One region of the Burkholderia oklahomensis C6786 genome, then DNA from elsewhere that is predicted to be linked to it. Evidence: riboswitches for the same ligand, from Rfam matches in the RefSeq annotation. Region 1 holds a riboswitch; the other holds the start of a gene.
What was found. A riboswitch is a leader RNA that binds a small molecule or an ion and turns the genes downstream of it on or off. The one in region 1 is predicted to bind cobalamin.

Region 1 (15,784 bases):
CGGCGCGTCGAGCCGCTGCGCGAGCTCGGTCAGCGACAGCGGGCGCCTGACGGCGGCGAACACCTCGAACAGATCGAGCGTGCGGGAAACGAGTTTGACGTCCATCTCAATCGGGCAAGAAAAGGGGGCGACGGCACACCGGGCGACATCGCAAGAGGCGAGCTCGCGCCGCGCGGCGAAAGCTTCAATAGGATTTCGGCAGACCGAGCACCTTCTCCGCAATGAAGCACAGGATCATCTGCGGGCTGACGGGGGCGACCCGCGGAATCATGCATTCGCGCAGATAGCGCTCGACGTGATACTCCTTCGCATAGCCCATGCCGCCGAGGGTCGCCATCGCGGCCTGGCACGCGCCGAACGCGGCCTCGGCCGCGAGATACTTCGCCGCGTTCGCCTGAGCGCCGCACGGCAGGCCCGCATCGTAGCGCGCGGCCGCCTTCAGCACCATCAGATGCGCGGCCTCGAGCTGCATCCACGCGAGCGCGAGCGGATGCTGAATCGCCTGGTTCCGGCCGATCGGGCGGCCGAACACGATCCGCTCGTTCGCATAGCGCGTCGCGTGCCTGAGCGCCGCCTGGCCGAGCCCGACCGCTTCCGCCGCGATCAGGATCCGCTCGGGGTTGAGCCCGTGCAGCAGATAGCGAAAGCCCTCGCCCTCGTCGCCGATCCGGTCGGCGACCGGCACGCGCAAATCGTCGATGAACAGCAGGTTCGAATCGACCGCGCGGCGGCCCATCTTGTCGATCTCGCGCACGTCGACGCGGCTGCGGTCGAGATCCGCATAGAACAGGCTCAGGCCGTCGGCCGGCTTCGCGACGCGCTCGAGAGGCGTCGTGCGCGCGATGATCAACATCTTGTTGGCGACCTGCGCGGTCGAGATCCAGATCTTGCGGCCGTTCAGCACGTAGTGGTCGCCGTCGCGGACGGCCTGCGTCTTCAGGTGCGTCGTGTCGAGGCCGGCGTCGGGCTCGGTGACGGCGAAACATGCCTTGTCGCGGCCCGCGATCAGCGGCGGCAGGAAGCGCGCCTTCTGCTCGGCGCTGCCGAACACCTGCACCGGATTCAGCCCGAAGATGTTCATGTGGACGGCCGACGCGCCCGACAGCCCCGCGCCCGACGCGCTGATCGCGCGCATCATCAGCGCCGCCTCGGTGATGCCGAGCCCGGCTCCGCCGTACTCGGGCGACATCGCGACGCCGAGCCAGCCGGCATCGGCGAGCGCGCGGTGGAAGTCGTGCGGGAAGCCGCCCGCGCGGTCGCGCTCGAGCCAGTAGTCGTCGTCGAAGTCTGCGCAGATGCGCTCGATCGCGGCTTCGATCGCATGCTGGTCGTCGGTCAGTTCGAAATCCATCGGCATGTCTCCTCGGCTTGCCCGGCGGCGGATCGAGCGGCGGGAATTCGAACGCGCGGCGGCACGAACGCGCGCGGCGGCGCGGCATCGCGCGGCGTGCTCGCTGCGGGCTTCGCCACTTGGCGGGCGCGGATCGACGGCGCTCGCGACGCGGCTCAATGGGCGATGCGTCGAATTCACAAAATTCTTGTGAGAAAATTTATATTCACTCTCAAGAATTTCAGTGTCAAGCTGCATCGACCGGCGATGTCGGCCAAAAACATCGCCGAGCGTCGTTTCGGGCGCGCAAACGCCGGCCGGCAAGCGAGCGGAATATGACGGTCGGACGACGGGGCAAAGCCGCGCGCGTGCAGTATCCTGATGCGCGTCGATCCTTCCGGAGCCGCCATGAAACGCTTGCTGTCGAGCCTTGCCGCGTTCTGCGTCGCGATGTCCGCCGCGCACGCGCAAACCCAGACCTATCATTTCAACGAAGGCGGCACGGCGCCGACGGGCGCGGCCACGCAGCCTGCTCCCGCCGCGGCTCCCGCGCAGGCCCGCACGCACCACGTGAAGCCGCATCGGCATCACCCGCATCGAACGCATCACCGGAAGCATCGCCGCGCACGCAGCTTGCAGAACGACAGCTTCTACTCGCATCCCTGATCCGGCAGCGGCGACGCCGCGCGCGTTCGTTGAAGCGCGCGGCGCCCCGCGATCGATCGCCTCCGTCCGGGCGCGATGCATATCGCCGGCGGATGCGGGGGCCGGCGCGGCGCGCCGCCGCCGCACGAAGGCCGCTCGATATCACCCGCGGGGCAATGCCGCAGGAACTGCCGGCGCGATTGGCCGGAGCGCGCTGCCGGGAACTACGCTGCCCCCATCGAAGATGGATGAGCCATTTGAACCAAACTGCGATCATCGGATCACACGGACCGCTAAAAAATGCAAGGAGTTTCGATGCGGCCTTCCAGCTCAATCTCGCCGCGCAGGTTCGTGATTGCGGCCTTCCTGCAGTTGTCGGTCCTGGCCGGCCCGGCGAATGCCGCTGCGGTACAGAATTTTCTCTATACCAGCTCAGGCGACCTGAAGCAGATCGACGCGATGATCAAGCGGCCGGACATCGCAGGGGTTCAGATCGTATACAACTGGAAAGATCTCGAGAAAAGCAAAGGACAATATGACTTCTCGCGAATCGAGCAAGATTTGCGATATCTGAACGGCTTGAACAGAAAACTGTTTATCCAGATTCAGGATCGATTCTTCGAGCCGCAAGCCCGGAACATCCCGTCTTATCTCCAGCATGATCCGGTTTATGGCGGCGGCATCGTGCCGCAATACGACAACCCCGGCGAAAATCGCCCTATCGGCAATGGCTGGGTCGCGCAGCAGTGGAATCCAGCGGTACAGAAGCGCTATCAGCAACTCCTCGCCGCATTGGCGAAGCAGTTCGACGGTCGCGTCATGGGCATCAATCTGCCGGAGACGGCGATCGATCTCGACATGAAGCGCGATAAGACCGGGTTCAGCTGCGACAGGTATTTCGATGCGACCTTGGGCAATCTCGACTTCGCGAGAAAAGCATTCCGCCAGTCTTACGTCGTTCAATATGTCAATTTCTGGCCGTGCGAGTGGAATAACGACCATCAATACATGTCCCGCCTGTTTTCATTCGCCAGCCAGAACCGGATCGGCCTCGGCGGACCGGACATCGTGCCCGGAAAGAAAGGCCAAATGAAAAACGCATACCCGTTTTTCCACCGGTACAAAGGTAAGCTCGCCTTGGTCGCCATGGCGGTTCAGGAACCGACGTTGACCTATACGAATCCTCGAACCCGCAAACCCTTCACGCGGGACGAGTTCGTCGATTACGCGCAAGACTATCTCGGCGCCGATCTCATCTTCTGGAGCACGAAGTCGCCGTGGCTGAACGGGAAGTGAGCGTCGCGCGCCGGAAAGACGCGATGTCGCTCCGGCGCGCGACGCCGTGTCTGCCGATCGGCTGCATTCGAGGATGCTTGCTCCAACGATGAAATCGGCATCTCGGGCGACCGTTCAGCTGGCGACGCCGCGGATTCTCGACGAATCCCGGCTGCCCCCGGCTCGATCGGATCAAGCCGCCCGCGCGGCTGACGTCCAATTGCGACGAATTCGACGCAGCGCCGATCTCAGCCGGACGGCGGTCGGCCGACCGTGTCGCGACGGAAAATCCGGCCTGTCGCATCATCCGGATGAATCGGGCGAAGACCGCGGCGGCGGCCTCGTCGGACTTCGTCGATCCGCGCGCGAATCGGCACCATGCGGCGTTCCTTCCGTTACGCGAGGCCCGCTGCCGCAAGCCGCGCCTCCAGCCACCGGCGCAGCGCGTCGACCTCCTCCCCGCAAACCGAATGCGGCATCGGATACGCACTCCAGTCGACGGCGCATCCTCTCGCGCGCGCGAAATCGCGGGCAGCCTCGCCGAGCCCGATCGGCAGGATGTCGTCGTCGGTGCCGTGCGCGGCGAAGATCGGCGTGCGGCGATTCGCGTCGGCGAGCCGTTCGTCGATGAAGCGCGGCGACGGAATGTAGCCGGACAGCACGATCAGCCCGGCGAGCGCATCCGGATGCGTGAGGCCCGCCGAATAAGCCATCGCGCCGCCCTGCGAGAAGCCCGCGACGAAGATTCGCGACGTCGGAACGCCGCGCCGGTTCTGCTCGTCGATCAGGCGGCGCACGGTCGCGCACGACGCGTCGATCCCCGCTTCGTCGACCTCCCGGTTCACGCCCTCGAACGACAGGATGTCGTACCACGCGCGCATCACGTAGCCGTTGTTCGCGGTGACCGCGATCTCGGGCGCGTTCGGGAACACGAAGCGCACCGCGGGGCCGCCCGCGATCCGCAATTCCGGGACGAGCGGCACGAAGTCGTGCGCGTCGGCGCCGAGGCCGTGCATCAGGATCACCGCAAACGCGGGGTTGGGTCCGGTTTCGATTTCGATCGTCGGCTGGTCGTCGAGCATGCTGGTCAGCTCCGCGAAGTTGGATGGGGAAAATGGATCGATGATCGCATATCGCGGCGGCGGTCGACCGCCCGCGCCCGGCATGGGGAGTTGCATCGATGCCGGGCGGGGCGTGGGTCGCCGATGCCAGGACGGGCAGTCGGCGTTGCGGGGACGACATGCGGTGCGGGCTCGGTGGCGTACGCGTTCCTCGCGCTCCGCAGTCAGGCCAGGCCCTGTCGTGCCGCGCCGTGGGCATCGTCGCCGCTCGGTATCTCCTGATATCGCCTGATATCGCTCGGTGCCGCTCGATTTTGCCGCGCTGCGGTCTCCGATCGCTCGCGAAGGCCGCACGTGCGCGCCATGGCCGGGCCGGCGCGCATCCCATCCGTCACGCGCGCGCGAGTTCGTCCGGCGCGACGAGCGCCGCGCCCCACGCATGCGCGAGCCGCTCGCAGCGGCCGAGCCTGACGGGCGCATCGTCGAAGTCGACGACGACGATCCGATCGACGTGCGCGGGCCGCGCCGGCGCCTCGTTCGTTCGCCCGTCCGACAGCACCCACAGCCAGCGCGGCTGCTGCGGACGCCGGCGCGCGGCGCGCGCGAGCAGCCGCGCGGCGGCGTCGATTCCTTGCGCGAGCGGCGTGCCGCCGCCTCCGCCGACGGGCGCGAGCCAGCGCTCGTTCCACCAGCGCGGCACGGCCGGACCGAAGCGCACGTCGGCCGAGCCGCCGCCGAAGCAGACGAGCGCCGCATCGGCGCGCTCGCGCGCGATGCGGTCGAAGAGCGCGACGACGAGCCCCTTCGCACGCGCGAGCCGCCCGGCCGTCAGCATCGACGCCGAGCAGTCGAGCACGAAGCAATGCAGCGCGACGGGCGCGCCGGTCCGCGGCCGGTACCGCAGATGATCGGCGCGCAGCGCGTCGCCGCGCTTCGCCGCGAGCGTCGCGCGCCACGCGACGCGCGTGCCGGGGCGGCCCCGCGCATCGCTCGCGTCGTCCGCGCGCATGCCTGCCTCGAGCCATCGAAATCCGCTGCCCGGCGCGTTCGCGGCGGCAGCGGCGGCATCCGTCCGATGGCTCAGCGTTTTTTTAGCGGCAGCGGAATCACGCCTTTGACGGGCGTCATGCCGGCAGGCTCGGGCGGCAGATAGCCCCAGTCGCTGCCGTCGTCGGCCGATGTGCGCCGGACGCCGTCGTTCGGCGTGCCGCGGTTGCCGGCCGCGCCTTCCTCGGCCTCGGGCGACGCGGGCGATCGCGCGCGCGCGGGCCCGGCGGCGCCTGCGTGCCGCGCATCGTCACCCGTGGGCGGCGGCGCGTCCCGATGCGCCCGATCGGTCGCGGCATCGCCCGCGGAGTCGTCCGTCGGCGCGCGTCGTTCGGGCCCGGCGCCCGCCGGCGCATCGGGCCGCGTGCGCCGATGGCGCAGCACGTCGGCCGCGACGCGCTCGACGTGCGCCGCATCGACGATCGTCGCGCCTTCGAGCGCCGCCAGCGCCCGCGCCGCGCGCAGCATCACGAGGTCGCCGCGCAGGCCGTCGACTTCCGCGTCGATGCAAAGCGCGCTGACGCGCGCGTGCGCGGCGTCGTCGAACGCGAGCGCCGGCAGCGCGGCGCGCGCCGTGCGAATTTGCGCGACGAGCGCCGCCTGCGCGTCGCGGTATTGCGCGCGGAACGCATGCGGGTCGAGATCGAACGCGAGCCGCGCCTTGACGATCCGCTGCCGCGTCGCCGCTTCGTAGCAGTTCGCGAGCTCGACCATCAGTCCGAAGCGGTCTAGCAGTTGCGGCCGCAGTTCGCCCTCTTCCGGATTCATCGTGCCGACGAGCGCGAAGCGCGCCGCGTGGCTGTGCGAGATGCCGTCGCGCTCGACCGTGTTGACGCCGCTCGCGGCCGCGTCGAGCAGCGCGTCGACGAGCGCGTCCGGCAGCAGGTTGATCTCGTCGACGTACAGCACGCCCAGATGCGCGCGCGCGATGAGGCCGGGCGAGAAGCGCACTGCGTTGTCGGCGAGCGCGCTCGCGAGGTCGAGCGAGCCTGTCACCTGCTCGTCGGTCGCCGACAGCGGCAGCGTGACGAAGCGCCCTTCGGGCAGGAGCTCGGCGAGCGCGCGCGCGGCGGTCGACTTCGCGGTGCCGCGCGGGCCGCTGACGAGCACGCCGCCCAGGCCCGGATCGACGGCGACGAGGAGCAGCGCTCGTTGCAGCGCGTCCTGGCCGATCAGCGCGGTAAACGGATATGCGGCCGGCAGCGCGCGGTCGCCGGATGCGGCGTCCGTCGCCGCGCAGGCTTCGTTCGTTTTGTTCACTTGGCTTCCCATGAAGATGACGTTGCATCGCATGCGTGGCGCGCGACGTTCGACTCGACCGCGCGATTCGCGTTGCTCGCGCCGTCGCGGACGCGCTCGCCCGACGGCGATTGCGCGCCGCGCGCGCACGTCGCGCCGCGCTCGACGCCGGCATCGTTCACGGCGTTCTCGGCAAGCGCCGATTGCGCCGCGCGCTCGCCGCGCCTCGAATCGTCCGCGTCGCTGTCGCTGCGGCGGCCGATCGCTTTTCCTTCGCTCATCGCTGCATTTCCCGTTTCTCGCACGAGTTTCTCGCACGGCGGCGATTGCGCGCCGTCAACGCCCGTCGCGCCATTCGCAACGTCGTCGCCATTCGCGCCGTTCGGGGCGCGCACCGCTTGGCGTCGAGCACTCGACGTTCGTCGATCCGTCCGGGCGATCTACGCGGTATCCGCCGACCGTTGTTCCTTCGCTCACTGCCGCACGCCCAATTCGATTCCTGATGGCGACGGCATCGCACCCGCCGCGCCGTTCGCCACACCCGGTTCGTCCATCCCGCGCATCGACTGCGCCGCGCTTCCGCCATCATTCAAGCCGTTCGTCCGGCGCGCGGCGCGCCCGGCTGCGATCGCCCGATCGCTCATCGCCGCGCCCCTTCGAGATGCTGTTCGCTCTCGAGCAGATAGCCTTCGATCGCGTCGCGGTGCGCGCCCGGCTCCCGCCACAAGCCGCGCTGCATCGCCTCGACGAGCCGCTCGCAGATCCCGTGCAGCGCGTGCGGATTGTGCCGTTCGAGGAACGCTCGGGTGTCGGGGTCGTGCAGGTACGCGTCGGTGACGAGCGCATATTGATGATCGGCGATCACGCGCGCGGTCGCGTCGTAGCCGTACAGATAGTCGACGGTCGCCGCGATCTCCGCCGCGCCCTTGTAGCCGTGCCGCTTCACGCCGTCGATCCATTTCGGATTGACGACCCGCGAGCGGATCACGCGCGCGATCTCCTCGCGCAGCGTGTTCATCCGCGGCGCGGCCGGATTGCTGTGGTCGCCGTGATAGAGGCTCGGCTGCCGGCCCGACGCGTGGCGGACCGCGGCCGCCATCCCGCCGTGAAACTGGTAGTAGTCGTTCGAATCGAGGATGTCGTGCTCGCGGTTGTCCTGGTTCTGCACGACGGCGTCGATCGTCGCGAGGCGCGCGCCGAACGCGTCGTGCGCGGCTTCGCCCGCGCTGTTCTGCGCATACGCGTAACCGCCCCAGGTGCGGTACACGTGCGCGAGATCGGCGTCGGTCTGCCAGTGGCGGCCGTCGATCAGCGCCTGCAGCCCCGCGCCGTAGCCGCCCGGCCGTGCGCCGAACACGCGCCAGCCCGCGCGCCGGCGCGCCTCGTCGGCCGGCACGCCGCGCGCGGCGAGCGCGTCCGCCTCGCGCCGCACGCGCGCGCGGACGGGGTTCAGGTGCTCGGGCTCGTCGAGCTCGGCGACGGCCTGCACCGCCGCGTCGAACAGATGCATCACGTTCGCGAACGCGTCGCGAAAGAAGCCCGACACGCGCAGCGTCACGTCGATCCGCGGCCGGTCGAAGATCTCGATCGGGAGGATCTCGAAATCGGTCACGCGGTGGCTGCCGGGCGCCCATTTCGGCCGCACGCCGAGGAGCGCGAGCGCTTGCGCGATGTCGTCGCCGCCCGTGCGCATCGTCGCTGTCCCCCATACCGACAGGCCGACCGCGCGCGGGTAGTCGCCGTGCTCCTGCAGATGGCGCTCGATCAACTGCTGCGCCGATTTGAGGCCGATCGTCCATGCGGCCTGCGTCGGCACCGCGCGCGTGTCGACCGAATAGAAGTTGCGGCCCGTCGGCAGCACGTCCGGCCGGCCGCGCGACGGAGAGCCGCTCGGCCCCGGCGGCACGAAGCGGCCTTCGAGGCCGCGCCGCAACTGGCGCAGCTCTTCGTCGCCGCACGCGTCGAGGCGCGGCAGCACGTCGCGCGCGATGCGCTCGAGCACCGCGTGCGCGTGCGGCCAATGGGCGGCGGCGCGGGCGAGATCGACGGACGTCGATGCATCGGGCCGCGTCGCCGCATCCGGCGTCTCGGCCTCGCGCGTCGCGCCGCTCGCGGGTGCGGCGCCTGCGGTGGATTCGCCCCGCGCGGCTCGCGTGGACTGTCGCGGCCCGGCCTGCGGCTCGACGCTTGCCGCGACTTCGCCGTCCACTGTCGTCAGGCGCCGCGCCGCGGGGTCGAGCGCCGTTCCGTCGAACGACGCCCGATCGGCCGGCGGTCGGCCCGCTGCGCGGATGTCGCGACGCATCGCGCCGGCAGCCGTGCCGCTTTGCGACGCACGGCCGTGCGCGGGCGCGGGCGCATCGCGCAGCGCTTCCGCGGAAGCCGCGCCGTTCACATCCGGCACCCGGCGCGACGCCTCGCTCGCGAGCGCGCCGTTCGCTCCGTGCGCATCGGCTGCGAATTCGCCGCCGTCGCGCGCGTCATGCGCGGAAAGAGACGCTTCGTCGCCGTGAGCGTCCGCGTCGCCGCCCTCCCCGCACACCCGCTCGATCAACCGGCCCGCGAGCAGCTCGAGCCGCTCGCGCGTATCGCCCGCATGCCGCCACGGCTCGCCGCTGACCGCGCGGAGCGCGTCGGGCCGCGGCCCCGTCCACGGCGCGGCCCAGTCGGACGCGAGCGGATCGAAGTCGTCGCCGAGCGCGAGATCGCGCGCGAGCGCGCCGATCAGCCCCGCGTGCCCGCCGCGTCCGTCGCCCGCCGGAAAGCGCGCGAGCGCGACGAGCGTGTCGCGCCGCTGCCGGCCGCGCGGCGAGCTGCCGAACGTGTGCAGCCCGTCGCGGATCTGCGCCTCCTTCAGCTCGCAGAGCCACGCGTCGACGCGCGTGAGCAGCGCATCCTCGGCGTCGCGGCCGTCGGGCCGCGCGATGCTCAGCTCTTCGTGCAGCCGGTGCTCGACGATCGTCGCGAGGATCGTCTCGCGCAGCACCTTCGCGCGCCGCGCGTCGACCATCAGCGCGTCGTAGTATTCGTCGACCTGCCGCTCGAGGTCCTGCAGCGGCCCGTAGTTTTCCGCGCGCGTGAGGGGCGGCATCAGGTGGTCGACGATCACCGCCTGCGCGCGCCGCTTCGCCTGGCTGCCCTCGCCCGGATCGTTGACGATGAACGGATACAGGTGCGGCATCGGTCCGAGGATCAGGTCCGGCCAGCACGCGTCCGACAGCGCGACGCTCTTGCCCGGCAGCCATTCGAGATTGCCGTGCTTGCCGACGTGGACGATCGCGTCGATGCCGAATGCGTCGCGCAGCCAGAAGTAGAACGCGAGATACGCGTGCGGCGGCACGAGATCGGCGTCGTGATAGTTCGCGTAGTCGTCGCCGCCGCGCGAGCGCGACGGCTGCACGCCGACGAACACGCGGCCCGCGCGCCAGCCGGCGATCGCAAAGCGCCGCTGCCGCAGCGTCGGGTCCGCTTCGGGCGGCCCCCAGCGCTCGTTCAGCGCGCGGCGCACCGCGTCCGGCAATTGCGCGAAGCGGCGCAGATAATCGTCGAGCGGATAGCTCTGGAACGCCGGGCGCAGCGCGCGCGTCGACGGATCGTTCGTCACGCCTTCGGTGATCCGCGCGAGCAGCGCGTCGCCGTCTCCGGGCAGCTCGGCGACGCGGTAGCCTTCGTCGCGCAGCATCGCGAGCACCGCGAGCACCGACGCCGGCGTGTCGAGCCCGACGCCGTTGCCGATCCGTCCTTCGCTCGCCGGATAGTTCGCGAGCACGAGCGCGACGCGCTTCTCGGCATTGTCGAGCGTGCGCAGCCGGCACCAGCGGCGGCTCAGCTCGGCGACGAACGCGATCCGCTCGTCGTCCGGCTGGTAGCGGACGACGTCGACCTCGGTGTGCGGGCAGCGGTACGCGAGCCCCTTGAAGCTCACCGCGCGCGTGACGATCCGGCCGTCGACCTCGGGCAGCGCGACGTGCATCGCGATGTCGCGCGCGTTCAGGCCGTGCGGATCGGCGAGCCACGCGTCGCGGTTGCCGCCCGACAGGATCACCTGCAGCACCGGCGCGTCGCCAGCGAGCGCCTCCGGCTCGGCAGCGCCCGGCGCGCCCGCGGCGAACGCGGTCGTGTTCAGCACGAGGGCGACATTCGCATCGGCGCACAGCGTGTCGACGACCGCGCGGCTCATCGCGTCCTTGAGCGACGTCACCGCGATCGGCAGCGGATTGAGCCCGACGCGCGCGAGCGCGTCGGCGAGCGCGTCGAACACCGCGGTGTTCGCGGCCTGCCAGTGCGCCTTGTAGAACAGGATCGCGACGACGGGCGCGCTCTCGCGCCAGCGTGCGCGCCAGTCGTCGAGACTCGGGCTCGCTTGCGCCGGATGATAGAGCGCGGCGGCGGGCAGCGGGCGCGGCGGCTCGGGCTCGTCGCCGACGCCGAGCGCGTGATGCGCGATGCTGCGCAGCAGCCCCTCGGCGTTCGCGGGCCCGCCCTCGCGCAGATAGCGCCACCACAGCCGGCACAGCTCGGGCGCGACGGTGCTCTTCGCGATCAGGTTCGGATCTTCCTGCAAGTCGCCCGAGAACATCGCGAGCCTTTGGCCCGTGCGGTCCGCGAGCGCGATCGCCTGCTCGATCCCGTACGGCCAGTACGTCTCGCCGCCGAGATGGTCGATCACGACGACGCGCGCGTGGCGCAGCACGTCGTCGATATAGAAATCGACCGATGCCGGCTGCCGCAGGAACGTCACGTTCGCGAGCCGCACGCTCGGGAAGCCGCCGCCGAGCTTCGGCACGACGCTCGCGAGCAGCGACAGCGTCGTGTCGGCCGAGCTCAGGATGACGATATCGGCCGGACGCTGGTCGATCCGGACGACGCCCGCCGTATCGTCGACGAAACCGCCCGGCGTCGTGCGCAACAGATGCATCGCTCTATGCCGCCTTTCGCAACGTCACGCGGCCTGCGCGCGGGCCGCGAGCGCCGCGTCGAACGCGCGCTGCAGCACCGCTGCGTCGAGGTCCTCGCCGATCAGCACGAAGCGGCTCACGTCCGCCTCGCCGTCGCGCCGGCGGCGGTCGAAATAGCTGTCGAAGCGCCGCCCGACGCCTTGGACGACGAGCCGCATCGGCGCGCCGGGCAGCGCGGCGAAGCCCTTCACGCGATAGATCGTGTGCGCCTCGACGAGCGCCGCGAGCACGTCGAGCGCGGCCTCGCGCGAGCCCACGCGCGCCTCGACGACGACCGAATCGAACTCGTCGTGATGATGATCGGGATCGTCGGCCGAGCCGTGGTGATCGTGGCGCAGATGGATCGTCTCCTCGGATGCGGCATTCAGGCCGAGCAGCGCCGCGAGATCGAGCTCGCCGCGCTGCGCGCGCACGATCTTCACCTGCGGCGGGATCTCTTCGCGGATCGCCGTCTCGACTCGCGCGAGCGCGCCGTCGTCGAGCAGATCGGTCTTGTTGACGATCACGAGATCGGCGGACGACAGCTGATCGGCGAACAGCGCGTGCAGCGGCGATTCGTGATCGAGGTTCGGGTCGGCGCGGCGCTGCGCGTCGACGGCAACCGGATTCTCGGCGAACTGGCCGAGCGCCGTGGCCGGCCCGTCGACGACGGTCAGCACCGCATCGACCGTGAAGCTGTTCTTGATCGACGGCCAGTTGAACGCCTGCACGAGCGGCTTCGGCAGCGCGAGGCCGGACGTCTCGATCAGCACGTGGTCGATGTCCGCGCGGCGCTCGACGAGCTTTTCCATCACCGGATAGAACTCTTCCTGCACGGTGCAGCACAGGCACCCGTTCGCGAGCTCGTAGAGCTGGCCGTCGGCTTCGCGGCCCGCGTCGTCGCAGCCGATCCCGCAGCCCTTGAGGATCTCGCCGTCGATGCCGAGCTCGCCGAACTCATTGACGATCACGACGATCCGGCGGCCGCCCGCGTTCTGGAGAATGTGGCGCAAGAGCGTCGTTTTGCCGCTGCCGAGGAAGCCCGTGACGATCGTCACGGGGATTTTGCGCATTTGCATGGGTATTCCGTTGGTCGGTGTCGGGTCAATGGAGAAGCGCTCGCGGATGCGCGCGGCTCATGCGGAAATCGTCACGTCGATGTCGTCGTAGCGCTTGATCCGGTAGATGAGCGCCGACACGGCCCAGCTCGCGACGAACAGCCCCATCACGAAGTAGCCGAGGATGCCGAAATGCTCGGCCGCCATCGCGGCGACATCCCACAGGCCGCCCTTGAGCGCGAGCTTGTCGCCGATCAGCGCGAGCGCCTCGATTCCGCCGATCACGACCGCGACGAGCACCGACACGAACGTGATCGTCATGTTGTAGTAGATCTTGCGGATCGGCCGCACGAACGCCCAGCGGTACGCGCCCATCATCATGATGCCGTCCGTCGTGTCGACGAGCGTCATCCCCGCGGTGAAGAGGACCGGCAGCGCCATCACGGACCAGAACGACAGGCCGCCGTGCGCCTGCGTCGCCGAGATGCCGAAGAGCGCGATCTCGGTCGCGGTGTCGAACCCGAGGCCGAACAGAAAGCCGATCGGATAAAGATGCCAGCTGCGCGACACGATCGCGAACAGCGGCCGGAAGATCCGCGCGAAGAAGCCGCGCCGGTTGAGCAGGATGTCGAGATCCTGCTCGACGAGCGGCTCGCCGCGCCGCACCGCGCGGAACGTCCGGTACACGGAGATCAGGATCAGCAGGTTCGCGAACGCGAGCACGAGCAGGAAGAACGCCGACACGCTCGTGCCGATCACGCCGCCCCATGCCTTCATCCCTTCGAAGCGCGCGGCGAGCGTCGCCGCCGTCAGCGCGACCGCGACCGTCATCAGGATCACGACCGTCGAATGGCCGAGCGAGAAGAAGAGCCCCGCGCCGAGCGGGTTCTTGCGCTCGTGCATCAGCTTGCGCGTGACGTTGTCGATCGCGGCGATGTGGTCGGCGTCGACCGCGTGGCGCAGCCCGAACGTATAGGCGAGGAGCGCGGTGCCGAGCAGCACCGGCTGGCCGTGGAACGCGGCGAACGCCCAGACCCACGCGCCGACGTTGAACGCGATCAGCAGCGCGTAGATGCCGGCGATCTTGCTGCGGAGCTCGGCGGGACTGTCGTTGAAGAGACGGAGAAACGATCTGAGCATGGCGCTCCCTTTGCGAACGGTCGACAAACAAGAAGAATGCCAACACGCGCGACATCGCGCGCGATGCTCGTGCTGCCCGCCCGGCCCGCCGTTCGCCCATGCGCACTGTGCGCCGGCGCGCGCTCACGACGTGCGCGCGACGCGGGCCGAAGCACGCGGCATCGGACGGGGACGAGCCACGCAGCGGCGGCGAGCGACGCGATGAAGCCGTGGACGACACGCCGCATCCCCGCGGCGCTGAACCCCGGGGCCGCTCGCCGTCGCGGCGCATGCGCTCGATCGGCGAACAGACCCTGTGTCTCGGCCGGTATCCGGGCTGACGAAAACGCCGCTTCACCTTCCCGGACGCGATGCGTCCAGTGGTTGGCCGCGCATGCCGGCAGGCATGCGGAGAAGCCGGCGCCGCATCGCTTGCGCGATGCATTCGCTTACCGTTGCGGGGGCAGCGCAGGTTGGCGGGCCGCGACGCGGCGACGCTCCCTGCTTCCCGTTTAACTGCGTGCGACAGAACCCGCACGCGAGCACCAAAACGCGAGCGAGTGTAGGCGCGCGGGCGCGGCGCGTCAAGGCGGACAAAAGGCGGCGCGGACGCGGCGCGGCGGCCGGGATGTCCCGTGACCGGCGCCCGACCGTCCGACCGGCGGCGGATGTCGATCGATGCGGCGCGGGCGATCTGCGCCGCATCGAACGGCATCGCGCAGCGGATGCGTCGAATCGCGACTGCCCGCCTCGCCGCGCGCCGTCGGCATGCCGCCCTCGCGCCGTCGGCGCTGTGCTATCGTATGCGCGCGTTCGGTGCCCGAGCGCGCGATCGCGCGCTCAGTCAAACGGGAAACAGGAAGCGGCCAGCCCGCGCAGCCTGTGCTGTCCTCGCAACGGTACGCCGCCTGCGACGCGCACGCCGCGTTCGCGCATTCCGCCATCGCGCCACTGTCCTCGCCACGGACGGGAAGGCGGCGGGATGGCAAGCGGTCAGCCCGGATACCGGCCGACGCAAGGGGCGAGCCGCGCTCGCCGAACGCCCGATCCCGCGGGGGACGGAACCGGGCGCGCAACGCATGGCGCACCGGCCCCCGAGCCGGCCGCCGACTGCCGAGACCACATGATTCCATCCGACTCACGCCGCCGGAACCCGCGCGCCCGCGCCTCGCGCGCGGCCGCCCGATGATGCGCGTCGCGCTCGGCATCGGCTGCCGCGCGGGACGGCCCGCCGAAGCGATCGAGGCCGCGATCCGCGCCGCGCTCGCGCATCTGCCGCATGCGTCGCTCGCCGACGTCGGCGTCGTCGCGACGCTCGACGCGAAAGCGCACGAGCCGGGCCTCGTCGAATGCTGCGCGCGCCACGGCTGGCCGCTCGCGGCGTTCTCGCGCGACGAGATCGCCGCGCAGATCGCGAGCGCCGCACGCGACACGCCGCTTGCGGCCGGCACGCCGCCGTCGGCCGCCGCGCGCGAGCGGTTCGGCGTCGACGGCGTCTGCGAGCCGTGCGCGCTGCTCGCCGCGCCGAACGGCGCGCTCATCGTGCGCAAGCTCGCGCTCGACGGCGTGACGGCGGCGCTCGCCGGCCCGCTGTGACGCGCGCCGCGCCCCGTCTTCCGATCCACGAACCACACGAATCACCCGACTCACAGGACTCCAGACGATGAAAACCGATGCCGAATCGCATCAACGCATGACCGAGCGCCGCCGCGCGGGCCACGAGAAAAAACAGGCGGCCGCGACCGTCGAGAAAGGCCTTCTGATCGTCAACACCGGCAACGGCAAGGGCAAGAGCACGGCCGCGTTCGGGATGGCCGTGCGGATGCTCGGCCACGGGATGCGGGTCGGCGTCGTGCAGTTCATCAAGGGCGCGCTGCACACGTCCGAGCGCGATTTCCTCGGCGCGAACGCGCAGTGCGACTTCGTCACGATGGGCGACGGCTACACGTGGAACACGCAGAATCGCGACGCCGACATCGCGACTGCCCGCAAGGGCTGGGACGAGGCGCGCCGGATGATCGAGAGCGGCGACTACCGGATGGTGATCCTCGACGAGCTGAACACGGTGCTCAA
Region 2 (15,784 bases), 1.0 Mb from region 1:
TCACCTCGCCGGACGCGGCGTAGCCGACGATGCGGATCATCATCGACGTCAGCATGATCGTGAGCAGCACCATGAAAACGGCGCCGGCGGTATACGCAAGCTCGCGCTGGAGGGAGCGTTCGAAGATCATTATTGATGCGAAGAGGGCGGGAAACAGCGCCCGAGTGGGGGGCGCTCACGCCGCACGGGAAAAATAGCGGATAATTGCGGCTTTCATCCTTAGCCCAGATTTTATCCGAGGACAAGCGCGATGGACTTTAGCATAAAAGGCTGTGATTGGAGCAAAGGCACGGCGAACGGCTTCCTGACGGGGAAATCCGACTGCATCGTACTCGGCGTGTTCGAGGCGCAAACCTTGTCCGGCGCGGCGCTCGACATCGACGAAGCGACGAAGGGCCTCGTCTCGCGCGTCATCAAGGCGGGCGACATGGACGGCAAGCTCGGCAAAACTCTGTTTTTGCACGAGGTTTCGGGCATCGGCGCGTCGCGCGTGCTGCTCGTCGGCCTGGGCAAGCAGGATGCTTTCAGCCAGAAAGCCTACAGCGACGCCGTCAAGGCCGCGTGGCGCGCGCTGCTCGGCACGAAGGTGGTCCAGGTCACGTTTACGCTCGCGCAGCTGCCCGTGCCCGAGCGCGCGTCCGACTGGGGCGTGCGCGCGGCGATTCTCGCGCTGCGCAATGAAACGTACAAGTTCTCGCAGATGAAGAGCAAGCCGGACGCGAGCGCGCAGGCGCTCAAGCGCATCGTGTTCAGCGTCGATCCGGCCGACGACAAGGCGGCGAAGGTCGCCGCGAAGCAGGCGGTCGCGCTCTCGAACGGGATGGACCTGACGCGCGACCTCGGCAACCTGCCGGGCAACGTCTGCACGCCGGCCTACCTCGCGACCACCGCGAAGAAGCTCGCGAAGGACTGGGGCCTGAAGGTCGACGTGCTGGGCATGAAGCAGATCCAGGCGCTCAAGATGGGCTCGTTCCTGTCGGTCGCGAAGGGCTCGATCGAGCCGCCGCAATTCATCGTGCTGCAGTATCAGGGCGCGGCCGCGAAGGCGGCGCCCGTCGTGCTCGTCGGCAAGGGCATCACGTTCGACTCGGGCGGCATTTCGCTGAAGCCGGGCGAGGGCATGGACGAGATGAAGTACGACATGTGCGGCGCGGGCTCGGTGCTCGGCACGATCCGCGCGGTCGCCGAAATGGGCCTGAAGATCAACGTCGTCGCGATCGTGCCGACCTGCGAGAACATGCCGGCCGGCAACGCGAACAAGCCGGGCGACATCGTCACGAGCATGAAGGGTCTGACGATCGAGGTGCTCAATACCGATGCGGAAGGTCGCCTCATCCTGTGCGACGCGCTCACGTACGCGGAGCGCTTCAAGCCCGCCGCGGTGATCGACGTCGCGACGCTGACGGGCGCGTGCATCATCGCGCTCGGCCATCACAACACCGGTCTCTTCTCGAAGGACGACGCGCTCGCGGGCGAGCTGCTCGACGCGTCGCGCGAGGCGGGCGATCCGGCGTGGCGCCTGCCGCTCGACGACGAGTATCAGGATCAGCTGAAGTCGAACTTCGCGGATCTCGCGAACATCGGCGGCCGGCCGGCCGGCAGCGTGACGGCCGCGTGCTTCCTGTCGCGCTTCGCGGAAGGCTATCCGTGGGCGCACCTCGACATCGCCGGCACCGCGTGGAAGAGCGGCGCGGCGAAGGGTGCGACGGGCCGCCCCGTGCCGCTCCTCGCGCAGTTTCTGATCGACCGCGCCGGCGCGTGATGGCGCAGGGTTCGACGATCGGCACGGCAGGGCGCGGCGAGCGATGACGCGGATCGATTTCCATACGAACGTCGGCGATTCGCTCGCGTACGCGTGCCGGCTGCTGCGCAAGGCGTATCAGGCGGGTCAGCCCGTCGTCGTGTGCGCGGAGCCCGCGCGGCTGCGCGCGCTCGACGAGCGTCTGTGGACGTTCTCGCCGCTCGATTTCATTCCGCATTGCGCGATCGACAACGCACACTCGGCGAATACGCCGATCGTGCTGACCGCGGATCTCGAGCGCGCGCCGCATCATCAGATCCTGCTGAACCTGGGCGCGGACGTGCCGACGCAGTTCGCGCGCTTCGATCGCCTGCTCGAAGTGGTCGGCAACGCGCCCGACGAGCTCGCGGCCGGGCGCGACCGGTATCGGTTCTACCGCGACCGCGGCTACGCGCTCAACAACCACAAGCAGGGCGGCTAGCCCGAGCAGACGGAGGACAAAACGTGGTCGAAGCCAACGCATCGTCGATTCCCGTGCTGACCGACGTGCTCGTGCCCGGCAATCCGGCGCTCGCGCGGCAGCCCGTCGCCGAGCACGCGCAGCCGGGCGCGTCGGCCGGTGCCGCGAGTGCGGAGGCGGGCGGCGCGGCGCCCGTCGCACCGTTGCAGTCGTCGGATGCGGCGAGCATGCCGATGCATGCCGAGCCGCCGTTCGTGTCGACGCCGGAGCCGTTCGCGCCCGAGCTGCCGACCGCGTATGCCGCACCCGCGACGTACGCGGACGAGCTGCCCGCCGCGCATCCTGCGCCGGATCTTGCGCCGCCCGCTGCGCTGCCGTCGTCGACGCCCGATGCGGTGCAGGCCGCGCCGTCGGTCGTCGCGGATCTCGAAGCGCGGCAGATCGCCGCGCGCCTGAAGAGCCGCCTGACCCACTATCTGACGGGGGAAGGACGCGGCCTCATCGAGGCGCGTTGCCGCGATGCGCTGCAGGATCATGCGGGCTGGCTCGTCAGCCAGATCACGCGCGAAGTCGCGCTTGCGCTCGAAACCGAGGTCGCCGGTTGGGTGACGGAGGAAGTCGGCGCGGCGCTCGCCCGCCGCAACGAGCCACGGTCGGGCGACATCGCTTGAAGGACGAAGGGGGCCGAGGGCGGGGGCCCGGCTTTTCCGCCGCGCGTCGCACGGCGGGGCGCGGCTTGAGGCGCGCAACCGGAGCGTTGCGCGCGCAACCCTGTCACGGGCGCCATCGGCGGCGCCTCCCGATCCGGCTTACTTGAGCGACAGGATCCAGTGCGCGAGCGTGCCGGCTTCGGCGCTCGTCAGTTGCGTGTTCGCGGGCATCGGCACGCTGCCCCACACGCCGACGCTCCCCTTGACGATCGTCTGCGCGAGATAGCCGGCGGCATCGCCGCGCGCAGCATATTTGTCGGCGATCGCGTGAAACGATGGTCCCATCAAAGTCTTGTCGATCGCATGGCATGCCATGCAGTTCTTGCGTTGCGCGAGCGTGAGCCCATCGGCCTGCTGCGCATGCGCATTTGCGGCCGCAGCAACGAGCGCGATTGCCATCAGGCGCAAGGTCGTTCTGTTCATGCTGGTCTCCGCCGGAACAGCGTCCGGCTTGGCGGTGCGCGCATTATAAGAGGAAAGGGGGCGCGAGTACGTCGCGCCCCCTTCGTCGTCTTGTTGCTTTTTGTCGCGTCGCCGCCGCGCCGTCGCGCCGCCGCGGTCTCGCGATGCGACGCGCATCGCGCGCAGAGCGCACGCGCCGGACACCGGTCCGGCGCGCGTACGCGCGTCAGCCCGTCACCGCGCCCTTGTTCGCCGGGCGGGCGAGCGCCGCATACTTCGCGAGCACGCCGCGCGTGTAACGCGGCGCCGGCTGCTTCCACGCGGCGCGTCGGCGCGCCAGCTCGGCGTCGTCGACGTTCAGCTGCAGCAGCAGCTTGTGCGCGTCGATCGTGATCGAGTCGCCTTCCTGAACGAGCGCGATCGTGCCGCCGACGAACGCTTCCGGCGCGACGTGGCCGACCACCATCCCCCACGTACCGCCCGAGAAGCGACCGTCGGTGATGAGGCCCACCGATTCGCCGAGCCCCTTGCCGATGATCGCCGACGTCGGCGCGAGCATTTCCGGCATCCCCGGGCCGCCCTGCGGGCCGAGGTAGCGCAGCACGACGACGTCGCCCGCGCGGATCTTGTCGTCGAGGATCGCCTGCAGCGCGCTCTGCTCGTCGTCGAACACGCGGGCCGGCCCCGTGATGACCGGGTTCTTCAGGCCGGTGATCTTCGCGACGGCGCCGTCTTCGGCGAGATTGCCCTTCAGGATCGCGAGGTGGCCTTCCTTGTACAGCGCGTCGGCGATCGGATAGATCACCTTCTGGTCGGCGCGCGGCACGCTCGGCACGTCCTTCAGCTCTTCGGCCATCGTGCGGCCCGTGATCGTCACGCAATCGCCGTGCAGCAGGCCCGCGTCGAGCAGGATCTTCATCACTTGCGGAATGCCGCCCGCCGCGTGCAGATCGGTCGCGACGTACTGGCCCGACGGCTTCAGATCGCAGATCACCGGCACGCGCTTGCGGATGCGCTCGAAGTCTTCGATCGACCAGTCGATCTCGGCCGCGTGCGCGATCGCGAGATAGTGCAGCACCGCGTTCGTCGAGCCGCCCGTCGCCATGATCACCGACACCGCGTTCTCGATCGACTTCTTCGTGATGATGTCGCGCGGCTTCAGGTCTTTCTTCACCGCTTCGACGAGCACGCGCGCCGATTCGGCGGCCGAGTCGACCTTTTCCTGATCGGGATTCGCCATCGTCGACGAATACAGCAGCGACATGCCGAGCGCTTCGAACGACGAGCTCATCGTGTTCGCGGTGTACATCCCGCCGCACGAGCCCGTCGTCGGGCACGCGTTCTTTTCGACCCCTTCGAAATCTTCCTGCGACATGCGCCCCGCGGTGAACTCGCCGACCGCCTCGAACGACGACACGATCGTCAGGTCCTTGCCCTTCCAGTGGCCCGGGCGGATCGTGCCGCCGTACACGTAGATGCCCGGCACGTTGATGCGCGCGAGCGCGATCATGCCGCCCGGCATGTTCTTGTCGCAGCCGCCCACGACGACGACGCCGTCCATCCACTGGCCCTGCACGCAGGTCTCGATGCAGTCGGCGATCACTTCGCGCGACACGAGCGAGTACTTCATCCCTTCGGTGCCCATCGACATGCCGTCCGAGATCGTCGGCGTGCCGAAGATCTGCGGGTTCGCGTCGGCCGCCTTCACGGCCGCGACCGCGGCGTCCGACAGGCGCTGCAGGCCCGCGTTGCACGGCGTGATCGTCGAGTGGCCGTTCGCGACGCCGATCATCGGCTTGTCGAAATCGTCCTTCTGATAGCCGAGCGCGTAATACATCGAGCGGTTCGGCGAACGGGCCACGCCTTGCGTGATGTTCTTCGAGCGGCGGTTGTACGACATGGGGACTCCATCCATCGACTGGGTTGACTGTGGGGCGGCGCGGCGCGCTGCATCGGCGCAGTCCGGCTCAGGTGGCCAAGAATGCAGTTTCTCTTAGAGAATGTCCAATATATTATTCATCGTCTATTAGGTCGTTATACATATTAATCTGCATGTCGAAACAGGTGAGGAGCATGATTTGACCCCCGATCTGCGCCAATGGCGCTATTTCGTGGCCGTCGCCGACGAGCGGCACTTCGGCCGCGCCGCCGAGCGCCTGTCGATGACGCAGCCGCCGCTGTCGCAGGCGATCCGCGCGCTCGAGGATGCGCTCGGCGTCGCGCTGTTCGCGCGCACGAAGCGCTCGGTCGAGCTGACCGCGGTCGGCGCGGCGCTGCTGCCCGACGTGCGGCGGCTGATCGCCGCCGCCGACGCGCTGCCGCCGCTCGCGCAGAGCCTCGCGCGTGGCGAGGCGGGATCGCTCGCGCTCGCGTTCGTGTCGACGGCCGACTACGGGCTCTTGCCGCAGTTGCTGCGCGAGTTCGGCGCGCGCTATCCGCATGTGCGGCTGCAACTGACGGAGGCGACGAGCGACGTGCAGATCGAGGAACTCGTCGCGGGACGCATCGACGCCGGGCTCGTGATTCCGCCCGTGCCGCCGCGGCACGCGGCTTCGCTGTCGTACCTGCCCGTGCTGCGCGAGCCGCTCGTCGTCGCGATGCCGGCCGACGCCGCCGAGGCGGCGGACGACGCGCCGGTGCGGATCGCCGATATCGCGTCGCTGCCGCTCGTCGTCTTCCCGCGTCGTTTGGCGCCCGGCTTTTATGACATCATTACGGGCTGCTACGGCGCGGCGGGCGTCGCACCGCGCATCGGCCAGGAGGCGATCCAGATGCAGACGATCGTCAGCCTCGTGTCCGCGGGCATGGGCGTCGCACTCGTGCCGCAATCGCTGCGTAACCTGCGGCGCACGGGTGTCGTCTACCGCGCGCTCGCCGGCGCGGCGCCCGTCGTCGAGACCGGTCTCGTGTGGCGCACGGACGACGTGAGCCCCGTGCTCGCGGGCTTCATCGACGTCGTGCGCGGCGACGCGCAGCGTGCTTCGCCGCCCGGCGCGGTCGACCGGCGGGGCGCGCGCGCGACGCGGCCGTGAACGTTCGCGCGGCGCGCCCGTCGAACCGCGGTCGCGGCATGCGCGTCGTCGTTGTCGTCGCCGCGCGAGCCGCATCGATTCAGAACCTTCAACGCTAACTCATGATCATTCATCCGAATTTCGATCCCGTCGCGATTCACCTCGGCCCGCTCGCCGTGCGCTGGTACGGGCTCATGTATCTCATCGGCTTCATCCTCGCGATCGTCGTCGGCCGGGTGCGTCTCAAGCTGCCGCACGTCGCCGCGCAGGGCTGGACCGCGAAGGACATCGACGACATGATGTTCTACGGCGTGCTCGGCGTCGTGCTGGGCGGCCGGCTCGGCTACGTGCTGTTCTACAAGGCCGGCTATTACTTCACGCATCCGCTCGACATCTTCAGGGTGTGGGAAGGCGGGATGTCGTTCCACGGCGGCTTCCTCGGCGTCACGTTGGCGATGGTGCTGTTCGCATGGCAGCGCAAGCGGCACTGGCTCGAAGTGACGGACTTCGTCGCGCCGATGGTGCCGACGGGGCTCGCGGCCGGGCGTCTCGGCAACTTCATCAACGGCGAGCTGTGGGGCCGCGTGACGAGCCCTGACGCGCCGTGGGCGATGCTGTTCCCGGGCGCGTCGCGCGACGACGCCGCGTGGCTCGCCACGCACCAGGATCTCGCGGCGAAGTGGAATCTGAACGAGGTGTTCCTGTCACACCAGATGCTGCCGCGCCATCCGTCGCAGCTCTACGAAATCGCGCTCGAAGGCATCGCGCTCTTCTTCGTGCTGTGGTTGTTCTCGCGCAAGCCGCGGCCGATGGGCGCGATCTCGGCGCTCTTCCTGATCGGCTATGGTCTCGCGCGCTTCACGGTCGAATTCGCACGCGAGCCGGACGATTTTCTCGGCCTGCTGACGTTCGGTCTGTCGATGGGGCAGTGGCTGTCGCTGCCGATGATCATCGCGGGCGTGCTGATGATGATCTGGGCGTATCGGCGCGGCGGCGCAGCTAAGCCGGCCTGAGTGCCGCGTCCGGCGGCCGCGGTTGCGCGATCGCCGGGCGCGCGCGGCCGGGCGCGTCGTGCGTATGCCGATCGCGACGCACGGCGCATGACGCCCGGACACGCGGTGCGTGATCGCACGCGCACGCGATGTGCGGCACATGATCGCAAGCGCAAGGCATCGCGCGCCGCCTGCCGCAAGCATCGCAAGCCGCGACATGCGCAATGCGCAATAAAAAACGCCGGCGACGAGCCGGCGTTCTTTTGACCGCATACGGCGCGAAGCCGCGCCGCCGCCGTCACTTCATCTGCACCGAGCCGTTCACGTTGACGGTCACGGTCGTCTTGCCGCCTTCGACGGCGATCGGCGCGCTAACCTTCGCGCTGTCCATCGCGGGCGCGGCCATCGCGAACATCCGCGGATACGGCTGCACGTTGCGGCCGCTGCCGACGTTCACGTCGCGGATCGAATAGCTGTTGTAGCCGAACGCGCGCGTCGCTTCCTCGGCGCGTGCACGGAACGCCTTGATCGCTTCCGTCGTGAGTTTCTGCTCGGCCGCGCGCTGCGCTTCGGGCGACAGCGAGAACGCGACGTTGCCCACTTGCATCATCGGATTCAGTTGGCCTGCGAGCTTCGACGCGGCCGCGAAGTCGTGCGATTCGAGCACGACCTCGGTGCGGCCGCGCCATGCGGAGATCTTGCCGTCGCGGTCGACGCTCGGCGACACCGAGAATTCGCCCGTGCGGGCCGTGACGCCCGTGACGCCGCGCGCCTGCGCGAGCGCCGCGTCCGCGCGCTTGTTCAGCTCGGCGGTCAGGGTGCCCGGGTCTTTCGCCTGCTGTTCGTAGAACAGCGTGATGTCGACGACGTCCTGCGGGACGTCGGTGCTTGCCTGCGCGGACAGCGACAGCACGCCCGCGGGCGGCTGCATCTGGCCCATGCTTTGCGCGCGTGCGGCGGACGGCGCGAGCGCCAGTGCGATCGGCAGCGCCGCCGCGAGCGTGACGGCAACGGCTAGAGCGGATTTTCTCGTCATTGTTGACTCCTTGAGCGTAAGCCCGCACGCAACATGCGGCGTGCGGGGCGCGGACGGACGCCGCGCTTCTTTCGACACGCCCGGCGGATGCGGCACTGCATCCGTCGAGCGCCCATTAGGCCGTCGAAAGCGGGCCGAGGTTCCGGCCGGCGCGGCTTCGCGCGCCGTGTCTGACAATGTTTGACGTGGCCGCCGCGTCACTTCATCAGGCGCGTCGTGATGAAGCGCCATTCGTCCGGCGTGACGGGCGTGATCGACAGCCGGTTGCCCTTCGCGAGCACGCGCATGTCGGCGAGCGCATCGTGCTCGCGCAATGCGGCGAGCGGAACGAGCGGCGTCTTCCTGACGAAGCGCACGTCGACGAGCACCCAGCGCGGCGTTTCCTGCGTCGACTTCGGATCGTGGTATGGACTTTGTGGATCGAACTGCGTCGGATCGGGGTAGGGCGTCGAGCACACCTCCGCGAGCCCCGCGATGCCGGGCTCGGGACAGCTCGAATGGTAGAACAGCACGCCGTCGCCGATCTGCATCGTGTCGCGCATGAAGTTGCGCGCCTGATAGTTGCGCACGCCGGTCCATGGCAGGGTGTGGTCGGAGGCGGCGGCGAGGTCGTCGATGCTCGCCTCGTCCGGTTCGGATTTCATCAGCCAGTAGCGCATGGATCGGAATGACTCGACGCAATGAAAAGGCTGCACAAAAGAAAACGGCATCGGGACTCGCCCGATGCCGTCGAATAGGCCCCCGCCTTGGCCGCTAGGCCGGCATCCTGAACCTGAGGTTCAGAATTGGTCGCAGTTAGCAGCACTTCGGGTACATCAGACAGAGTGACGCGCGCGCCCGTGCTACAAATTTCCGCAACCGTGCACATGGCATTGGTTCAAGGAATATATGACCTTGGCGAACCAGGCAGGGAAGCTGACTTAACTGTTCGAATCACCTTTGGATTCAGCAGCTTGAGCACGATAGATCAAGCGTTGGCCGAACCTGGTGAAACTTGCTTACTGCACCTCGTGCTGTGCGAGCACTGCACCGAGTTGTTCATTCATTTGGCGCATTGTACGCCGGATTTCTTCCGCAGGGAACGCTTCTCCGTGACGCACGCTCTGTTGCAATCTCAGCAACTCCGACGCGAGCGACAGCGCGGCCATCACGGCGATGCGATCGGTGCCGCGCACCGAGCTGTTCGCACGGATCTTCGACATTTCCGCGTCGACGCGTGCGACCGCTTCGAGGAGCGCCGCTTCGGTTTCGGGCGAGCAGGCGAGACGATACACCTGCCCGAGAATCGACACTTCGATCTGCTTGGCGCTCATGCATGTTCTCCGTGGCCCGTCGTGCCTTCGCCTTCAGCGCTCGCCTGCGGCGCGAGCAGGTCGAGCTGGTTTTCTGCATCCGGCACGCTTTTCGTGCGCGGCAATTTTTCGAGGATCGCGTTGAGCTTCACCTGCGCGTCGTCGATCTTCGCCGACAGCGTGTCGCGTTCCGCCGCGAGCGCGTTGCGCTCGTCGCGTAGTTGCTCGAGTTCCGCGCGCAGCGTTTCCACTTCCGTGCGCAATTGCGCGACCTGCTCCTCGAGCGCGAGCCGTTCCGCTTGATGGCGTTGATTCAGCGCGATCAGGCGGCCGATGTTTTGAGATAGGGTTTCGAGTTCGTTGAGCATCTGCTGCGTCCTCTAAAGACCGGACATTTTAGCGCGGAATAACCGAGATTCCGATATCTGTAACGTTTCTAGACGTAACACCCCCGCTTCTCGCCGCGAAATCGTCTTCGTCGTTCGTTGATGCCGATCTGTTTATCGGCATGCGCGACGATTTTCGTGCGCTGCGTCGTCGCGGTTCCTTGACGCTGCCGCGCGCGCGCTCCTAAACTGGCGCCGCCTCGGTGCTCGCGCGCTTCGCGCGCGGTTAAACGGGAAGCAGGGCGCGACGTCCGCCAGGACCGAGCCAACCTGCGCTGCCCCCGCAACGGTAAGCGATCGCATCGGTTCCGATGCAAGCCGCACTCTCGATGCGTCGGCCCGGCCTCTTCGGCCGGCCGCCGACGCTGCGCCACTGCGCATCGCGCGGGAAGGCGAGGCGGTGACGTCGTCAGCCCGGATACCGGCCAAGGCGGGGAGACGGGCGCGCCCGCCTCCGTGATGCGGGGCCTGCGGGGAAGCGGGCGCCGTAGTGGCTCAACAGGATGCCTTCATGCGAACCCCCCTCGCCCGCGCAGCGCTCGCCGCTCTGTCCGGGCTGCCGTGCGTCGCGCTCGCGCAAGGCGACGCGCCCGCTTCGTCTTCTTCGTCCGCTTCTTCCGTCTTGCCTGTGTCGTCCGCGGCTTCCGTGTCTTTTGCGTATTCGGCGTCTACAGCGTCTACAGCGTCGGCTTCCGCCGCGCAGCTCGCGCCGATCGTCGTCACCGCGCAGCGCGGGCCGCAGACGCTCGCCGACGCGATTCCGCAAACGACGCTCTTCGACGCGCAGGACATCGCCGACAGCGGCGCGATCGATCTGCCCGGCCTGCTCGCGCTCGCGCCCGGCGCGCAGATCGTGCGCAACGGCGGGCCGGGCGCAAGCGCAAGCCTCTTTCTGCGCGGCGCGCAGCCGACGCAATCGCTCGTGCTGATCGACGGCGTGCGTGTCGATTCGGCGAGCCTCGGGCAGTCGCAGATCAGCCAGCTGCCGCTCGACCAGATCGAGCGCGTCGAAGTGGTGAACGGCAACGTGTCGTCGCTGTATGGGTCCGGTGCCATCGGCGGCGTCGTGCAGGTGTTCACGAAGCGCGGCGGCGATCATCCGCCGCGCTTCGATTTCTCGGCGAGCTACGGCAGCTATCACACGCAGACGCAGAGCGCGGGCGTGTCGGGCCGGCTCGACCAGGACGGCAAGACGACGTTCAGCGTGTCGCTCGCGCGCTTGAAGACCGACGGATTCTCGTCGCTCGATCCCGCGCTCAAGCCGCAGGCGAATCCGGACGCGAACGGCTATCTGAACGAGAGCGCGTCCGCGTCGCTCAGGCACGAGTTTGGCGACAAGTGGAATGCGGGGGTCACGTACTTCCAGGCGAACGGCAAGAACAGCTTCGACAATGCGTACGGCTCGCCGACCGATCTGAACGATCTGTACAGCCGGGTCCAGCAGGTGTCCGCGTTCGCGAACGGCAAGCTCGCCGACTGGTGGACGACGCGCGTGAACGTGTCGAGCGGCAAGGACCGCAGCCAGTCGGCGCTGAACGGCGCGTACACCGACCACTTCGACACCGACAACCGCCAATACACTTGGCAGAACGATTTCACGGTCGCGCGCGGCCACAGGATCCAGGCGGGCTACGAGCGGCTCGACCAGTCGTTCGAATCGAACGTGTTCGCCGCGCCCGGGCGCCACGTGAATTCCGGCTGGCTCGGCTATACCGGACGCATCGGCGACAGCCAGCTCCAGGCGAACGTGCGCCGCGACCAGTACTCCGATTTCGGCGGCGCGAACAGCTACTATCTCGGCTACGGGCTCGACGTCACCGAGCGCTGGAAGGTGTCCGCGAGCTATTCCAGCGCGTTTCGCGCGCCGAGCTTCAACGATCTGTACTATCCGAACGCAGGCAATCCGTCGATCCGGCCCGAGCGCAGCCATTCGATCGAGGCGGCCGTGCAGTATGCGTCGGATGCGGTGGGCGTCGTGCGCGTCACCGCGTTCCAGACGCGCTACGCGAACCTGATCGACTATCGTCCCGCCGCGAGCGGGCCCTACTATGTCGCGCAGAACGTCGGCCGCGCGAAAGTGCAGGGCGTCGAGGGTTCGTGGCAGGGGCATGTCGGCAAGACCGACGTGCGGGTCGCGGCGACGCTGCAGAACCCGATCGACGAAACCGCCGGCCGGGATCTGAACCGGCGCGCGCGGCGCTTCGCGTCGATCTCGGCGAATCGCTCGTTCGGCGGCTGGCGCGTCGGCGGCGAATGGTTCGTGAGCGGATCGCGCGACGATTACGGCAGCCGCCTCGGCGGATACGGGATCGTCAATCTGTCCGCGCGCTACGACATCACGAAGTCGTGGTACGTGAGCGCGCGCATCGACAACCTGTTCGACAAGGACTACGAGCTTGCATATGCGTACAACACGCCGCGCCGCGGCGCCTATGTCACGCTCGGCTGGCGGCAGCGCTGACGGCCGGTCGCGGCGTCGGCGCAGTCCGTGCCGTTCGCGGCGCTCGTGCCTTCGCGCGCGGGAGGCGGCATGAGGGCCGACGCGCGCGGCGCAGGCATGCACGCGGCGCGCGCAGCCGCGATCTGGGTTGCGCTCGCGCTCGTCGCATGCGCGGCGTTCGTCGCGTCGCTCACGCTCGGCAGCGTGCCGATGACGCCGCTCGATGCGCTCGCGGCGCTCGTCCATCGCGCGAGCGCCGATCCGCTCGCGGCCGACATCGTTCGCACGCTGCGGCTGCCGCGCGCGCTCGCCGGCTTCGGCTGCGGCGCGCTCCTCGCGCTCGCGGGCGCGCTCTTGCAGGTGCTGCTGCGCAATCCGCTCGCCGAGCCGTACGTGCTCGGCGTGTCGGGCGGCGCAGCCGCGTTCGCGCTCGTCGCGATGATCGCGGGCGGCGCGTGGTGGATCGTCGATGCGGCCTCGTTCGCCGGCGCGCTCGTGGCGATCGCGTTCGTGCTCGGGCTCGCGCGCCGCGAGCTGTGGCGCGGCGAGCCGCGCGACGCGTCGCCGCGGCTGCTGCTCACGGGCGTCGTGATCTCGGCGGGGTGGTTCGCGCTCATCACGCTGATGCTGTCGATCGCGCCCGAGGAGCGGCTGCGCGGCATCCTGTTCTGGCTGTCGGGCGACTTGAGCGGCGCGGCGTCGCCGTGGTTCGCGCTGGCGGCGCTCGTCGCCGCCGCGCTCGCCGCATTGCCGGTCGCGCCGCAATTGAACGTGCTGCTGCGCGGCGACGCGGCGGCGGCCGCGCTCGGCGTGCCGGTCGCGCGGCTGCGGCTGCGCGTCTATCTGATCGCGTCGCTCGCGGCGGCCGCGGCCGTCACGACGGCGGGCACGATCGGCTTCGTCGGCCTCGTCGTGCCGCATGCGCTGCGGCTCGCGTTCGGCAACGATCAGCGGATGCTCTTGCCCGCGACGATGCTCGCGGGCGGCGCCGGGGTGATGGCCGCGGACTTGCTCGCGCGCACGGCGATCGCGCCCGCGCAATTGCCGGTCGGCGTGATGACCGCGCTGATCGGCGTGCCGCTCTTTCTGTGGATGCTGCTGCGGAGGGCTTCGCGATGACGACGCACGGCGCGCCGACGCCGCGCTCCGCCCGCTACGGCACGCTGCGTCTCGTGCTGAAGGCGGGCGGGCGCACGCTGCTCGACGATTTCACGCACACGTTCTATCCGGGCGAGCTGTGGTGCATCGCCGGGCCGAACGGCGCGGGCAAGACGACGCTGATCACGACGCTCGCGGGGCTCGCGAAGCCCGCGGCCGGACACGTCGAAGCGGACGGCGCGCCGCTCGCCGACTGGCGGCCCGAAGCGCTCGCGCGGCGGCGCGCGCTGATGGCGCAGACGCTGCACGACGCGTTCAGCGCGAGCGTGTTCGACACCGTGCTGCTCGGCCGCTTCCCGCATCTGACCGGCTGGGGCTGGGAGCGTCCCGACGATCGCGCGGCCGCGCACGCGGCGCTCGAGCGGCTCGGACTCGAATCGTTCGCCGCGCGCGACGTGCTGTCGCTGTCGGGCGGCGAGCGGCAGCGCGTCGCGCTTGCCGCCGCGCTGTGCCAGGACGCGCCGCTGCTGCTGCTCGACGAGCCGCTCGCGCACCTGGACCTGCATCATCAGATCGACTGTCTCGCCGCGCTCGCGGATTGGCTGCGCGCGGGCGAGCGCACGGCGATCTTCTCGTGCCACGACCTGAATCTCGCGCGCCGCTTCGCGACGCACGCGCTGCTGCTCGACGGCGACGGCGCGGCGCACGCGGGCCCGGTGCGCGACGTGCTGACGCCCGAGCTCGCGAGCCGCGCGTTCGGCTATCCGCTCGTGCTGATCGAGCGCGACGGCCACGAGGCGCTCGTGCCCGCGTGGCCCGACGCGCGCGGCGGCCGCCACCGCATCACCTGATCGACGCGCATCGCGCGACCTTTTCCATTCACGAGACGAACCGATGACCTCCACCTTCTCTCTGCCGCACATCGACCCGCTCGACGATGCCGAACTGCGCGCGACGCTCGCGCACGTCATCGATCACAAGACGAAGCCGCCCGGCAGTCTCGGCCGCCTCGAAGCGCTCGCGCTGCAGCTCGGCCTGATCCAGCGCACGACCGCGCCGAGCGTCGTGCGTCCCGCGATGATCGTGTTCGCGGGCGACCACGGGATCGCCGCCGAAGGCGTGAGCCCGTATCCGCAGGCGGTGACCGTGCAGATGGCCGCGAACTTCGTCGCGGGCGGCGCGGCGATCAACGCGTTTTCCGGCGTCGCGGGCCTGACGCTCGAGATCGTCGATGCGGGCGTCGCGTCGCCGTTGCCCGAGTCGCCGCTGCTCGTCGGCGCGGCGATCGCGCGCGGCACGCGCAACTTCGCGCACGAGCGCGCGATGTCGCGCGACGAAGCGCTCGCCGCGCTCGCCGCGGGCGCCGCGCGCGTGCGGCATCACGCGGCGCTCGGCACCAACGTGATCGGCTTCGGCGAGATGGGGATCGCGAACACGTCGGCGGCCGCGTGCGTGATGAGCCGCCTGCTGAACGCGCCGCTCGACGCATGCGTCGGGCGCGGCACGGGCCTCGACGACGCGGGCCTCGCGCACAAGCGCGCGGTGCTCGAACGCGCGCTCGCGCGCCACGCCGATGCGATCGAGCCGCTCGACGTGCTCGCGACGTTCGGCGGCTTCGAGATCGCGATGATGGCGGGCGCGTTCATCGAAGCGGCGCGCGCACGGATGACGATTCTCGTCGACGGCTTCATCGCGACGTCGGCGCTCGTCGTCGCCGATGCGCTCGCGCCCGCGGTGCGCGAATACTGCGTGTTCTCGCACGTGTCGAACGAAGCGGGGCATCGGCGCATGCTCGAGCATTTCGGCGGCGAGCCGCTCCTCGCGCTCGACCTGCGGCTCGGCGAAGGCACGGGCGCCGCGCTCGCGCTGCCGCTCGTGCGTGCGGCGGCCGCGTTCGTCAACGAAATGGCGAGCTTCGAGTCGGCGGGCGTCGCGAACCGGGATGCGTGACGCGCGATGAATCCGCTCGCCGAACTGCGCTACTTCGTCGTCGCGCTCGGGTACTTCACGCGCGTGCCGGTGCCGCGCGCGATCAGCGGCGCGGCCGTCGATCTCGCGCACGCGGCGCGCTATTTTCCGCTCGTCGGCGTGTGCGTCGGCGCGCTCGCGGCGGCGGTGCATCTCGCCGCGTCGCGCGTGTGGCCGACGGGCGTCGCGGCGCTGCTGTCGATCGCGGCGACGCTCGTCGCGACGGGCGCGCTGCACGAGGACGGCCT

Region 2: another riboswitch for cobalamin. It lies ahead of BG90_RS03015 (TonB-dependent receptor domain-containing protein); the one in region 1 lies ahead of BG90_RS17030 (HoxN/HupN/NixA family nickel/cobalt transporter).

The regions. Positions count from the first base shown of each region.
Region 1 is NZ_CP009555.1:3,809,835-3,825,618, forward strand. It holds gene BG90_RS16975 (IclR family transcriptional regulator) at 1-105, opposite strand, end outside; gene BG90_RS16980 (acyl-CoA dehydrogenase family protein) at 185-1,351, opposite strand; gene BG90_RS35240 (hypothetical protein) at 1,322-1,669, shown strand; gene BG90_RS16985 (hypothetical protein) at 1,739-1,996, shown strand; gene BG90_RS16990 (hypothetical protein) at 2,291-3,271, shown strand; gene BG90_RS16995 (alpha/beta hydrolase) at 3,646-4,332, opposite strand; gene BG90_RS17000 (vWA domain-containing protein) at 4,703-5,320, opposite strand; gene BG90_RS17005 (magnesium chelatase ATPase subunit I) at 5,392-6,618, opposite strand; gene BG90_RS36175 (hypothetical protein) at 6,654-7,100, shown strand; gene cobN (cobaltochelatase subunit CobN) at 7,238-11,515, opposite strand; gene cobW (cobalamin biosynthesis protein CobW) at 11,540-12,613, opposite strand; gene BG90_RS17030 (HoxN/HupN/NixA family nickel/cobalt transporter) at 12,671-13,732, opposite strand; cobalamin riboswitch at 14,018-14,276, opposite strand; cobalamin riboswitch at 14,508-14,739, shown strand; gene BG90_RS17040 (cobalamin biosynthesis protein) at 14,897-15,307, shown strand; gene cobO (cob(I)yrinic acid a,c-diamide adenosyltransferase) at 15,375-15,784, shown strand, end outside.
Region 2 is NZ_CP009555.1:677,535-693,318, reverse strand. It holds gene lptF (LPS export ABC transporter permease LptF) at 1-130, opposite strand, end outside; gene BG90_RS03075 (leucyl aminopeptidase) at 251-1,762, shown strand; gene BG90_RS03070 (DNA polymerase III subunit chi) at 1,806-2,222, shown strand; gene BG90_RS03065 (DUF2486 family protein) at 2,246-2,872, shown strand; gene BG90_RS03060 (c-type cytochrome) at 3,011-3,334, opposite strand; gene ilvD (dihydroxy-acid dehydratase) at 3,540-5,213, opposite strand; gene BG90_RS03050 (LysR family transcriptional regulator) at 5,392-6,345, shown strand; gene lgt (prolipoprotein diacylglyceryl transferase) at 6,447-7,337, shown strand; gene BG90_RS03035 (SIMPL domain-containing protein) at 7,615-8,352, opposite strand; gene BG90_RS03030 (EVE domain-containing protein) at 8,550-9,011, opposite strand; RNA gene ssrS (6S RNA) at 9,087-9,268, opposite strand; gene BG90_RS03025 (cell division protein ZapA) at 9,351-9,665, opposite strand; gene BG90_RS03020 (ATPase) at 9,662-10,012, opposite strand; cobalamin riboswitch at 10,215-10,474, shown strand; gene BG90_RS03015 (TonB-dependent receptor domain-containing protein) at 10,542-12,491, shown strand; gene BG90_RS03010 (FecCD family ABC transporter permease) at 12,588-13,589, shown strand; gene BG90_RS03005 (ABC transporter ATP-binding protein) at 13,586-14,419, shown strand; gene cobT (nicotinate-nucleotide--dimethylbenzimidazole phosphoribosyltransferase) at 14,463-15,518, shown strand; gene BG90_RS02995 (adenosylcobinamide-GDP ribazoletransferase) at 15,525-15,784, shown strand, end outside.